Regions from separate parts of the Furfurilactobacillus curtus genome, predicted to be linked through region 3. Evidence: riboswitches for the same ligand, from Rfam matches in the RefSeq annotation. Region 3 holds a riboswitch; each other region holds the start of a gene.

Region 1 (3,227 bases), 660 kb from region 3:
CAATTCGTGCAACGTTTGACCCAAGGCGACTTTTTCAGCACCCATCAGAGCCCGCGGCCCTTTTTCACGAAACTGAAATGCTGTGATGCCACCTGCAATCGCGGCGGACAATTGTTCCGGCAAAGTTTGTCCTTGCGGCACATCCTGACTTCCAGCTACAAAATAAGCCTGCAACATCTTCGTGTTAAATTTCATGAGCGTCACCCTCGTGAATCTGTGCCCAATGGTTCAAGGGACCGTGACCATGGCCGACAACGATCCCTTGGGCAATAGTGGCGGACACATAGGCCTTACCAATTCGAATCGCCGTTTCAACATCGGCGCCTTTAGCTAGTTCTGCTGTAATGCAGGCCGACAATGTGTCCCCTGTGCCGTGTGTGTTGTGCGTCTTTATTCTAGGTGAACTTAACCAAAATGATCGACCGTCAGCCAACAAAACATAATCATTCGCCAATTCAGGATTGGCTTCGTGACCGCCCTTGACAATGACGTTGGCCGCTCCTAGCGTCTGTAACTGTTCAGCAGCCTGGTGCATTTGCTGATCGGTCGTAATCGTCAAGCCGGTCAGGGCTTCGGCCTCTGGTAAATTGGGGGTTAACACGGTCGCCAAAGGAATTAATTCATCGCGAACCGTCGACACTGCCGCCTCACTCAATAGCGGTGCGCCACCCTTCGCAATCATGACGGGATCAACAGTTAGCGGGCCAAAGTTATAACGCTTGAGATTAGCAACGACTGCTTTGACCCGTTCGACATCTGCCAACATCCCCGTTTTACAAGCTTTGATTGCTAAATCTGCCGCCAAAGAAGCAAATTGTTCGTCAATCAAGGTTGTCGGCAGAGCAAAAGCATCCTGAACCCCCAGCGTATTCTGAGCGGTAATCGCGACAAGAACCGTAGCCGCAAAAACGTGACGTTCTTGAATCGTCTTGAGATCTGCTTGCATACCAGCACCACCGCCGGAATCAGAACCAGCAATGGATAATGCCTGGGGAAATTGTGCCACTGATTCAGTTAGTGCCATATTAATTGACCTCCACCTCAAGTAAAGATTTCAAATCGGTCATGCTAACGGCGGCCAGACCATCCATTAATTTAACCGCAAAGGTTCCTGGCTGCTGATTGGATAGTTGCGCAGTCTGCGCCACCCACTGACCCGTAGCCGCGAAAATGGCAGTGCCAGTTACTGCAGCTGTTAGGGCATCCTCACTCACCGCTAAGAAAGCCCCTAAAACGCTGCTTAACATATCACCTGAACCAACATGGGTCGCAAATAGGGTCGTCCCATTATGAACCACAAACGTCTTGGTGCCATCACTGATGAAATCCTTTTTGCCGGTCATCACCGCAATACAATTAAAACGTTTCGCCACTTCTGCAGCGACTAACGCATGGTTTACAGTTAAATCGGTCGCATCAATACCGCGCGTTGTATCATCTTCACCAGCAAGAAAGGCCATTTCCCCAGCGTTAGCCCGGATGATGGATGGCTGAACTTGTTCAACTAAATTAGTAAAGATCTGTTGTCGTTTGGGCAATGCAACCGCGACTGGATCAATCACAACTGGAACCTGCGCTTGATTTGCAGCCTGGCCCACCGCAACCATTTGATCAACCTGCGCTTTCGTCCAGGTCCCCAAGTTAAGTGTTACACCGCCTGCCAGCCCCACTAATTCTGGTGCTTCTTCTGGTGCTTTTGACATGATTGGTGAGGCGCCAATTGCATTCACGGCATTGGCAACCTCTGCAATCGTCACCGCATTTGCAACGGTTAATACAACTGGATTAAGCCGTCGAATGGCGGCTAACAATTCTGGATTCATTTTTTCCTCCTCGGCCAATTTGGACAAGAAAAAACGCTAAAACCACGAAGGCTTCAGCGTTGTTATTCCTCAATCACACTGGCCACTTTCCTTCGCAAGTCTGAACTTACAGGTTCAAAGGGTCCGACCAAGTCGTCTCAGTCCAGCCATGTGGACACCCCTAGTGGAAACTATTTACGTTTAGAATACCGATTTTTGAGCTGACCGTCAATCAGTTTAAGCATTTGTTCGGTTTTTATCAGCCCATTGTTGTTTGATAAAGGCTTCACGTCCGCCCATTTCTTCCATTTGGTATCGCAAAGGATTCTTCTTGTAGAAATCTTGATGATAGTCCTCTGCAGCATAAAACGGCTGCGCAGCCTCAATTTCCGTCACAATTGGCTCGTCAAATCGCCCTGAGGCCGCCAACGCAGCTTTCGAAGCTTCAGCAATTTGCCGTTGCTCTGGACTATTCACAAAGATAACGGGTCGGTAACTATCCCCGCGATCTTGAAATTGGCCCATGGCATCCGTTGGGTCGGTCTGCTGCCAATAAATGCTAACTAATTGATCATAACTAATCACGGCTGGATCAAAGGTGATCTTAACTGCCTCCGTGTGACCTGTGGTATGACTGGCAACTTGTTCATATGTTGGGTTAGGCACGTGCCCACCTGTATATCCTGACACCACCGTTTTAATACCTGGAACCGTATCAAACGGCTTTACCATACACCAAAAACATCCACCCGCAAAAATTGCTGTCTCTTCCGCCATGTAAAGACCTCCTTGATTAGACCTGATAAAATTGTGAAGCTACTTCTGGGTTACCTGTGGAAATAGATCCGCATATTGACCATATCCTACTGAATTTAATTCATCCGCAGGAATAAATTTAAGCGCAGCTGAATTGATGCAATAACGCAACCCACCATCCTCGGTCGGTCCATCCGTAAAGACATGTCCTAAATGGGACTCTGCCTCACGACTCACCACTTCAGTTCGTTCCATGCCAAATGAACGATCCCGATGTTCTTTAATCGATCCGGCATCAATAGGGTGCGTAAAAGACGGCCAACCACAGCCGGCGTCATACTTGTCTGTTGACGAAAAAAGTGGTTTGCCACTTACGATATCAACGTAGATACCATCTGCATAAAAGGCGTCATATTTCCCAGAGAATGGTCGCTCAGTATCAGCATGCTGCGTAACCGCATACGCTTCCTTAGATAATTTAGCTAGTGCTGCTGTTTTTTGATCTGCATCCATTTTATCAGCTCCCAATTCGTCTAGACCTGTTGTGTTGTGAGATCTTTTAGTTGGACATTAGGATCCAACTGTTCATGATCGCTGGTTAGCCGCAACGTATTAAACGTAGGGTTTAAATCCAACCGCATTTGCTCTGCTAACTGGGCCTTACTGTAC
Region 2 (3,227 bases), 130 kb from region 3:
CATAATCAGCATGGATAAAATTTGGAGCTTTTTCTTTTGGCCTTCGCTGAGTGAATAAACGACTTGATCGCCGCGACCGGCTAAGTTAAGTTGCTCAAGGGCTGTAGTTGTTCGCGTGGTTGTCCAAGCCGAACTGACTTGTTGGCGATGGCTCATGGCAAGTTCTTCGGCCACAGTAATATTTAGGAATTGGCTGGTGGCCTGTTGAAAGACTAGGGCAACCTGTTTAGCATAACGTGCGCGTCGTTGCTTGCTTACTTGTTGATCTTGCCAAGTGAGTGAACCGTGATAGTTTTGCAAACGAACGAGGGCGTTAAAAAGGGTCGACTTGCCAGTTCCGTTAGCACCGGTAATGACCGTCAACTGATTAGCGAAAAGGTCGAGCGACTCTTGAATGATCAAGGGACTTTGATGCCCGACAGAAAAATTGTGTAATTTAAATACTGGTTCAAGCGTGGCGGAATCTGGCAATAATAGAGGTTGTTGCTGATGTTGATGCTGGTCAAAGTCAGCAAAGCGTGCCATTGCTTCGGCGTCATCAGCAAGGTGGACGCGCCGTTTTTCCGGATCGAGAATAAACAATTGATTGATCCGCGCTTGGTAATCAGATAAATCGTGATCCGCGATGAGAATGGTTTTACCATGCTGGTCAACAAGCTTGGTTAATTGTGCCAATAAAAAGCGCCGTGCAGCTGGATCAACATTTGCGAATGGTTCATCCAATAAAATGACTTGTGCATTAAGTGCGACAATGACTGCCAAAGATACCTTTTGCTGTTCCCCACCAGAAAGGGTTGTAAATTGACGGTCAGCGAAGGCAGTAACGCCAGCGAATTCAAGTGCCGTTTTTACTCGACTCGGAATGTCAGTTACGGGCACTTGTAAGTTCTCCAAGGTAAAGATAAGTTCTTCACGTGGTGTTTGCATAGCGAACTGTTCACTGGGATTTTGAAACATCATCGAGACGAGTTGTGCGCGTTTGGCGGGAATCATCTCGGCAATGGCTTGCTGATTGACGGTTACCGTGCCAGATGTTTGAATACCAGTGAAACTTGGATATAAACCAGCAATGAGCTTGAGGAGGGTTGATTTGCCAGTTCCAGAAGGACCCGTTAATAAATTGAAGGTTCCCGCATCAATGATCAATGACTGATCATCAAGAATTAGCGGATCCATTTCATCGTATTTAAAAGTCAGGTGAGACAGCTCAATCATTGTCATTAAGATTACACCTTAGATTGATTTAGGATTAGTGACGACTACGATTCAACAATTGTGAGCGGTCAAGCAGGTGAGTGACAGCCGAAACTAGCAACGCGCCAAACACCCACATCGAGATAAACCGGGTGATGAACAATGCGATAATCATCCAAAGATGATACTGATTGTATCCCGAACGGAACAAATCCCAAGTGAAGGTAACGAGCGCCGTGGTCAAGGCGGACAATGTTAAGCTGAACATGTCGTAGCGTCGATATAAAGTAAACGTGAAGCCTAATTCGGAGCCGATTCCTTGGACAAAACCAGAAATCAACGTACTTGGCCCCCATTGACCACCGATGATTGCTTCAACGGCAGCCGCCAAAATTTCACCAATTGTGGCCGCTCCCATTTTTTGTAACATAAAAGCAGCTAGTGGACCGGCCATCGTCCAAATTCCTAGAATGGCATCATTGGCAAATGGTGCTAAGCCAAAGGGTGTTAGCAGTGCAGTTAGGCCGTTGTATAAAAAGCCGGTAACAAAGAAAATAATCCCCATAAAAATGGCGATGATGGTAATCAGGATCACATCTCGCAGATGCCAACTATTAGAACGACTTGTTTGTTGCATAGAAAAACCTCCATTAGGGGCGACCATTGCAATCAATGTGCCCGTCACAGTGAGGACAAAAAAACCTCTCACCAGTGTCGAGCCTGAGTGAGAGGTCGTAAATGTCAATAAGACAAATAATCCGAATTCGGATTACGTAACTCCCTTCGCCGGTATTAACCGGATCAGGTTCAATGGGTTTTATCTCAGCCAAATGGCACCCCAGTTATTATTTGTGAAGCAACCTAAGCGTAAAGGAAAATTTGAAAAAAAGCAATAGAAGAACAGATCAGAGCGTGAGCCGGGCCGTTTTGAGCCCGAGCAACAACTGAAAATCACGGACGGGTGGGTTTCACCCGGTAGTGGTTGCCGGTTGTGTGCAGGGCTCAGGCCTGGCAAACGCGTTTACAGCAAAGTGTGAGCCATCACGGGTGTTAAGCGCTAGTCTCGCGATCGGCGTACAGCCAAGATAGCACTACCAACAATCGGTACAATAATCACACCTGCAATCATCTCAGCGATGCCATTGACGCCAACTAAGGATAATAGAATCCACATAAAAGTCCCACTGTGGGGGATACCTGGGAAGTAGTAACCGAAGCCAGCGATCGTAATCCAAGAAAACAACACGACTAAGGCCGTATTGGTAAAGGAAGCCAAGAATCCTGATAAAGTAAGCGCTAATCCGCGATGTTGACGTTTAACAGCGAGCTCTTGAAAAACATACCCGACCACAATGCCAATCATAATTCGAGGGACAATCGCGGTCACTGGGTTACGAAATAAAAACGCGCCTAGATTATAGACTTGTGTCCACGCTTGAATGAGTGATGCGAGTCCCCAAACCCCACCGATGAGGCCACCCCACCAAGGCCCCATCATAATGGCAGCAATCGCGACGGTAAATTGGATAATTGCGATTTGTAAGCCAACAGCGGTTAAACCGAGGGGAATGTAACCTAAAAAGGGAACCAATACTTGAACCAAGACAATGGCAATAAATAAGGCAGCTAAAACTAAATTACGTGTGTTTGATTTTGTTGCTGTTTTCATGAGCGATTCCTCACTTAATTTCATTTATCATGTGTTGTAATCCCGAGCTGATTAAACAACCAGCATCCGGATGCCCATCACAATGTTATAGAACCATAGGATGACTGACAGCAAACATAGGACACCAATGAACAACAGGGTTAGCCAACCCAGACCAGCGGTAGCACCGGTTGTTAATCCGTAAACGGCGATGAAAAAGAATAACATAAAGGCAAAAATGGCTGGGATTAGTTGGCTCCAAAATGCGTGTGCGGCATGATGGGCGATGTCTCGTTGACCCGCGCCAACAATCCACACAATGAGTGGAAAGATAACTGGTAAGAATAAAATGCTGAGGTAACTAAGCGCGTTAACGATTCGATGT
Region 3 (3,227 bases):
TTGGAAAATCAATAAAGGGTTTTATCTATCGCCTAGCGAGGCTTAAGGGCTTCTTCGCTAGCCGACTTTACGATGACAAACCTGTTTATCCATAATTAGTATGCAATTAATCGACAACGATTAAAGATTTGATTGCTTCTCGATTGGTCATTGCCTGATAACCTGCATCAATCTCATCTAATCCAAACCGCTTTGTAAACACTCTACCCGGATGGATCTGCCCATCTAAAACGGCCTTTAAGAGAACTGACTTATCATACGTGGTCACGGATGCCGGGCCCCCAGCGATAATTCGGTTATTATAGAAAGAACTAGACATATCCATTTTAGGTTCATGAGGCAGGCCAACACGTCCGACAATGCCTCCGGGGCGGCAAACTTGCATCGCTGTTTCATTAGACAATTCAGTACCAACACACTCCAAGACTGCGTCAGCACCGGCCCCATTCGTTAACGCCAGTACTTCGCTAACAGCCTCATCACCCCGACTAGCAACAATGTCGGTTGCGCCAAATTCAGTGGCTAATTGTTGTCGATCTTCGTGGCGGCTTAACGCAATAATTCGTTTGGCCCCACGCATCTGGGCAGCAATAACACCACATAAGCCAACCGCGCCGTCACCTACAACGACAACTGTGTCGCCGGCTTGGACATTGGCCACCCGGGCGGCGTGATAGCCAGTCGCCATCACGTCTGCTAACGTCAATAATGAATCAAGCATCGCTTCACTGTAATCTACGGGTTGACCAGGAACTTTAACCAAGGCCCATTCGCCATGTTCAAACCGAACATACTCAGCTTGCACGCCATGACTAAAATTGTCCGTGTGGCTTTGACAATCACCATCAAAGCCTGCTCGACAGGCCGCACAATGGCCACAACCATGTGTAAATGGGGCGATGACAAAATCACCTGGTTTAACAGTTGTGATCTTATCGCCGACTGCTTCGACGATTCCTAGTGCCTCATGACCGCCATTTTCTGAATGGTGAGGTTTATCTTCCAAACCACGGTAAGCCCATAGATCTGAACCACAGACACAAGTTCTAACCACATGCAAAATAACATCGTCCGGCGCTTGAATTGTTGGCCGGTCAATATTTTCAATCGCAACTTTCCCGGGTTCCATAAACATTGTCGATTTCATTTGAATTTCCTTCGCTTTCTGCGTTAATTTCAACTCACTATGATTATCGGTCTTATGGTTAGGTGATTCAACTCGAGAAACCCATTCAATGGTGTTGCTCTATAAGTATTACTATTTTCATCATTTATCTAAAAAATCGCTTTTTTTAATCATCGTCAACTGGCGTAATGCTTTAACAACGAAGGCACCCAATAGGCTGCCAACAAGAGCCGATGGCGTGAAATATGGGACATAAAACCAGAAACTGGGTAATTTCAAACCATAACCGACCTGCATCACGACAAAAGAAATCATTGCGCCAAATAAGCCGACACCGAGTGTCTCACCAAATGCAGCGGCCAGCGTCGACCGATTAAATATCCGATATGCGAGCCAAGCCAGCAATGGTCCGACTAAAATACTTGTAACGGCAACCGCTGGTCGTCCTTCAAGTAACATGCGAATCAAACCAACAATGATGGCGGCCGCCGTCGCGTAAACTGGCCCGACTAAAATTGCCAAGATAACATCAACCATGTGTTGGAACGGGGCCATATTGGGAAATACGACAATGGTGGATAAAACTAATCCAATCAGACTACTAAAGATGGTGAATAACCCTTTGCGTAATTGAACGCCTCGTTGCATATAACAGTCCTCGCTTGCTTTAGTGACAACAACAATTAATCTAATCTTAGCCACCAAAAAAGCCCTTCCAGACAGAAAGGGCCAGCTTGCCGTTACTTACAGAACTCACGACACGTCAGCCACTTTCCTCCGCTAGTGTTAACTAGATCAGGTTCAAAGGGACCGGGTTTTAACCCATCTCAGCAAATAGCGCCCCTAGTGACAATTTTCGATTAAGTTTAAAGCTATTCTACCATATTGACCTCAATAATGAATCATCAGACCCGGTCGTTTAAATAGCTACCCTTCCAGCTAACAATGACACTTAATTTTTTATCACATTGAAGTAACTAATGCCCGTTTAATTGAACCAAGCGTTAAACTTGGTAGAAATTTTCTGGAGGATTATTTATGCACCAACATCGCGGCTTTATCAGTTTCATGATTATTTTGGCTGCCGGCGCCTTTTTATTTGGTAACCCCCATAGCCCAATTCCGCAAGTGACACGTAATGCGTGGCAACAACGACTCAATCAGCTTTATCAAAATGCCCGTCTAGAAATCACGCAACTCAATGAACCATCGATTCGCTCGACCTCTCAGGCCACCAGCCAGTCAACGACTAAACAAAGTTCCGTCGCAGTTAACCATTCAGCCACCAGTGCAGTTAACGCGACGCCAATCTTACCAATTATGCAAGGCAAGAAAATAAGTTCAACGTATTATTATCACTACGACACCGGCACGCCGAATAATGTTCACACCGTATTTGAGCAAGCCGTTAAACTTTACAATGCAACCGGTGTCGTTAAGCTTCGTCCCGGTAAAGGAACTAACTTGCAGAATCAACTGGCCTTCGGCACCTACCACAAGCAAATGACCGCGGCACAACTCGGCTCGATCGAGCTCGGCGAAGGCGGCCCACAACTCATTGAACAAGTTGGTCCAGGCGCTTCTGATGTGGTGATCAATCATGGGTCCGCCCAACTCAATATCACCTATGACCAATCAGTTAGTTTATCCGTGTCGGTTCATGAACTAGGCCACGCTTTAGGTCTAGATCACAGTCCTGATCAAAACTCAGTCATGTATCCCATTGATCAAGGTAAAACAGCCTTGAGTGATGGCGACATTAACGCCTTAAAACAAATTTATCAACAATAGCCATCTCGGCAAGCGGTCGCTGAGGATTAAATAATTGGGTAACTGACAAGTGTGATTTATTATCTTTTCTTTGATTAATACCCTGGCTGCTTCACCCGTTTTTATGCTTAGAAGGCCCTGCTTAAGCTTCTCACTAGTTTTATTGCGCAATTTTGACAAGGTTAGTGAAAAGTTTTATACTCATTTAGTCAGCCGGCTAACTAAATTACGAGGAGGTTTGCATGGATCACATTGATTTCAAGGATCGGCCAACGAGTCATCGGGTCACAGAGATGAACGCTGAGTATGGAAACCTAGATGCGGAGACGGT

The links. Region 3 has a riboswitch for thiamine pyrophosphate ahead of thiW (energy coupling factor transporter S component ThiW). Riboswitches for the same ligand answer to the same signal wherever they lie in the genome.
Region 1: another riboswitch for thiamine pyrophosphate. It lies ahead of thiM (hydroxyethylthiazole kinase); the one in region 3 lies ahead of thiW (energy coupling factor transporter S component ThiW).
Region 2: another riboswitch for thiamine pyrophosphate. It lies ahead of ACYQ0Y_RS05460 (ECF transporter S component); the one in region 3 lies ahead of thiW (energy coupling factor transporter S component ThiW).

Annotation. Positions count from the first base shown of each region.
Region 1 covers NZ_BAAHXU010000001.1:319,914-323,140, forward strand. The annotation lists gene thiE (thiamine phosphate synthase) at 1-195, opposite strand, end outside; gene thiD (bifunctional hydroxymethylpyrimidine kinase/phosphomethylpyrimidine kinase) at 185-1,024, opposite strand; gene thiM (hydroxyethylthiazole kinase) at 1,026-1,823, opposite strand; TPP riboswitch at 1,894-1,995, opposite strand; gene msrA (peptide-methionine (S)-S-oxide reductase MsrA) at 2,040-2,579, opposite strand; gene msrB (peptide-methionine (R)-S-oxide reductase MsrB) at 2,619-3,071, opposite strand; gene ACYQ0Y_RS01770 (iron-sulfur cluster biosynthesis family protein) at 3,092-3,227, opposite strand, start outside.
Region 2 covers NZ_BAAHXU010000001.1:1,107,789-1,111,015, reverse strand. The annotation lists gene ACYQ0Y_RS05465 (ATP-binding cassette domain-containing protein) at 1-1,221, opposite strand, end outside; gene ACYQ0Y_RS05460 (ECF transporter S component) at 1,250-1,831, opposite strand; TPP riboswitch at 1,956-2,045, opposite strand; gene ACYQ0Y_RS05455 (ECF transporter S component) at 2,252-2,863, opposite strand; gene ACYQ0Y_RS05450 (magnetosome magnetite crystal formation protein family) at 2,915-3,227, opposite strand, start outside.
Region 3 covers NZ_BAAHXU010000001.1:978,325-981,551, forward strand. The annotation lists gene ACYQ0Y_RS04900 (zinc-binding dehydrogenase) at 107-1,147, opposite strand; gene thiW (energy coupling factor transporter S component ThiW) at 1,268-1,828, opposite strand; TPP riboswitch at 1,882-1,981, opposite strand; gene ACYQ0Y_RS04910 (matrixin family metalloprotease) at 2,165-2,917, shown strand; gene ACYQ0Y_RS04915 (MarR family winged helix-turn-helix transcriptional regulator) at 3,139-3,227, shown strand, end outside.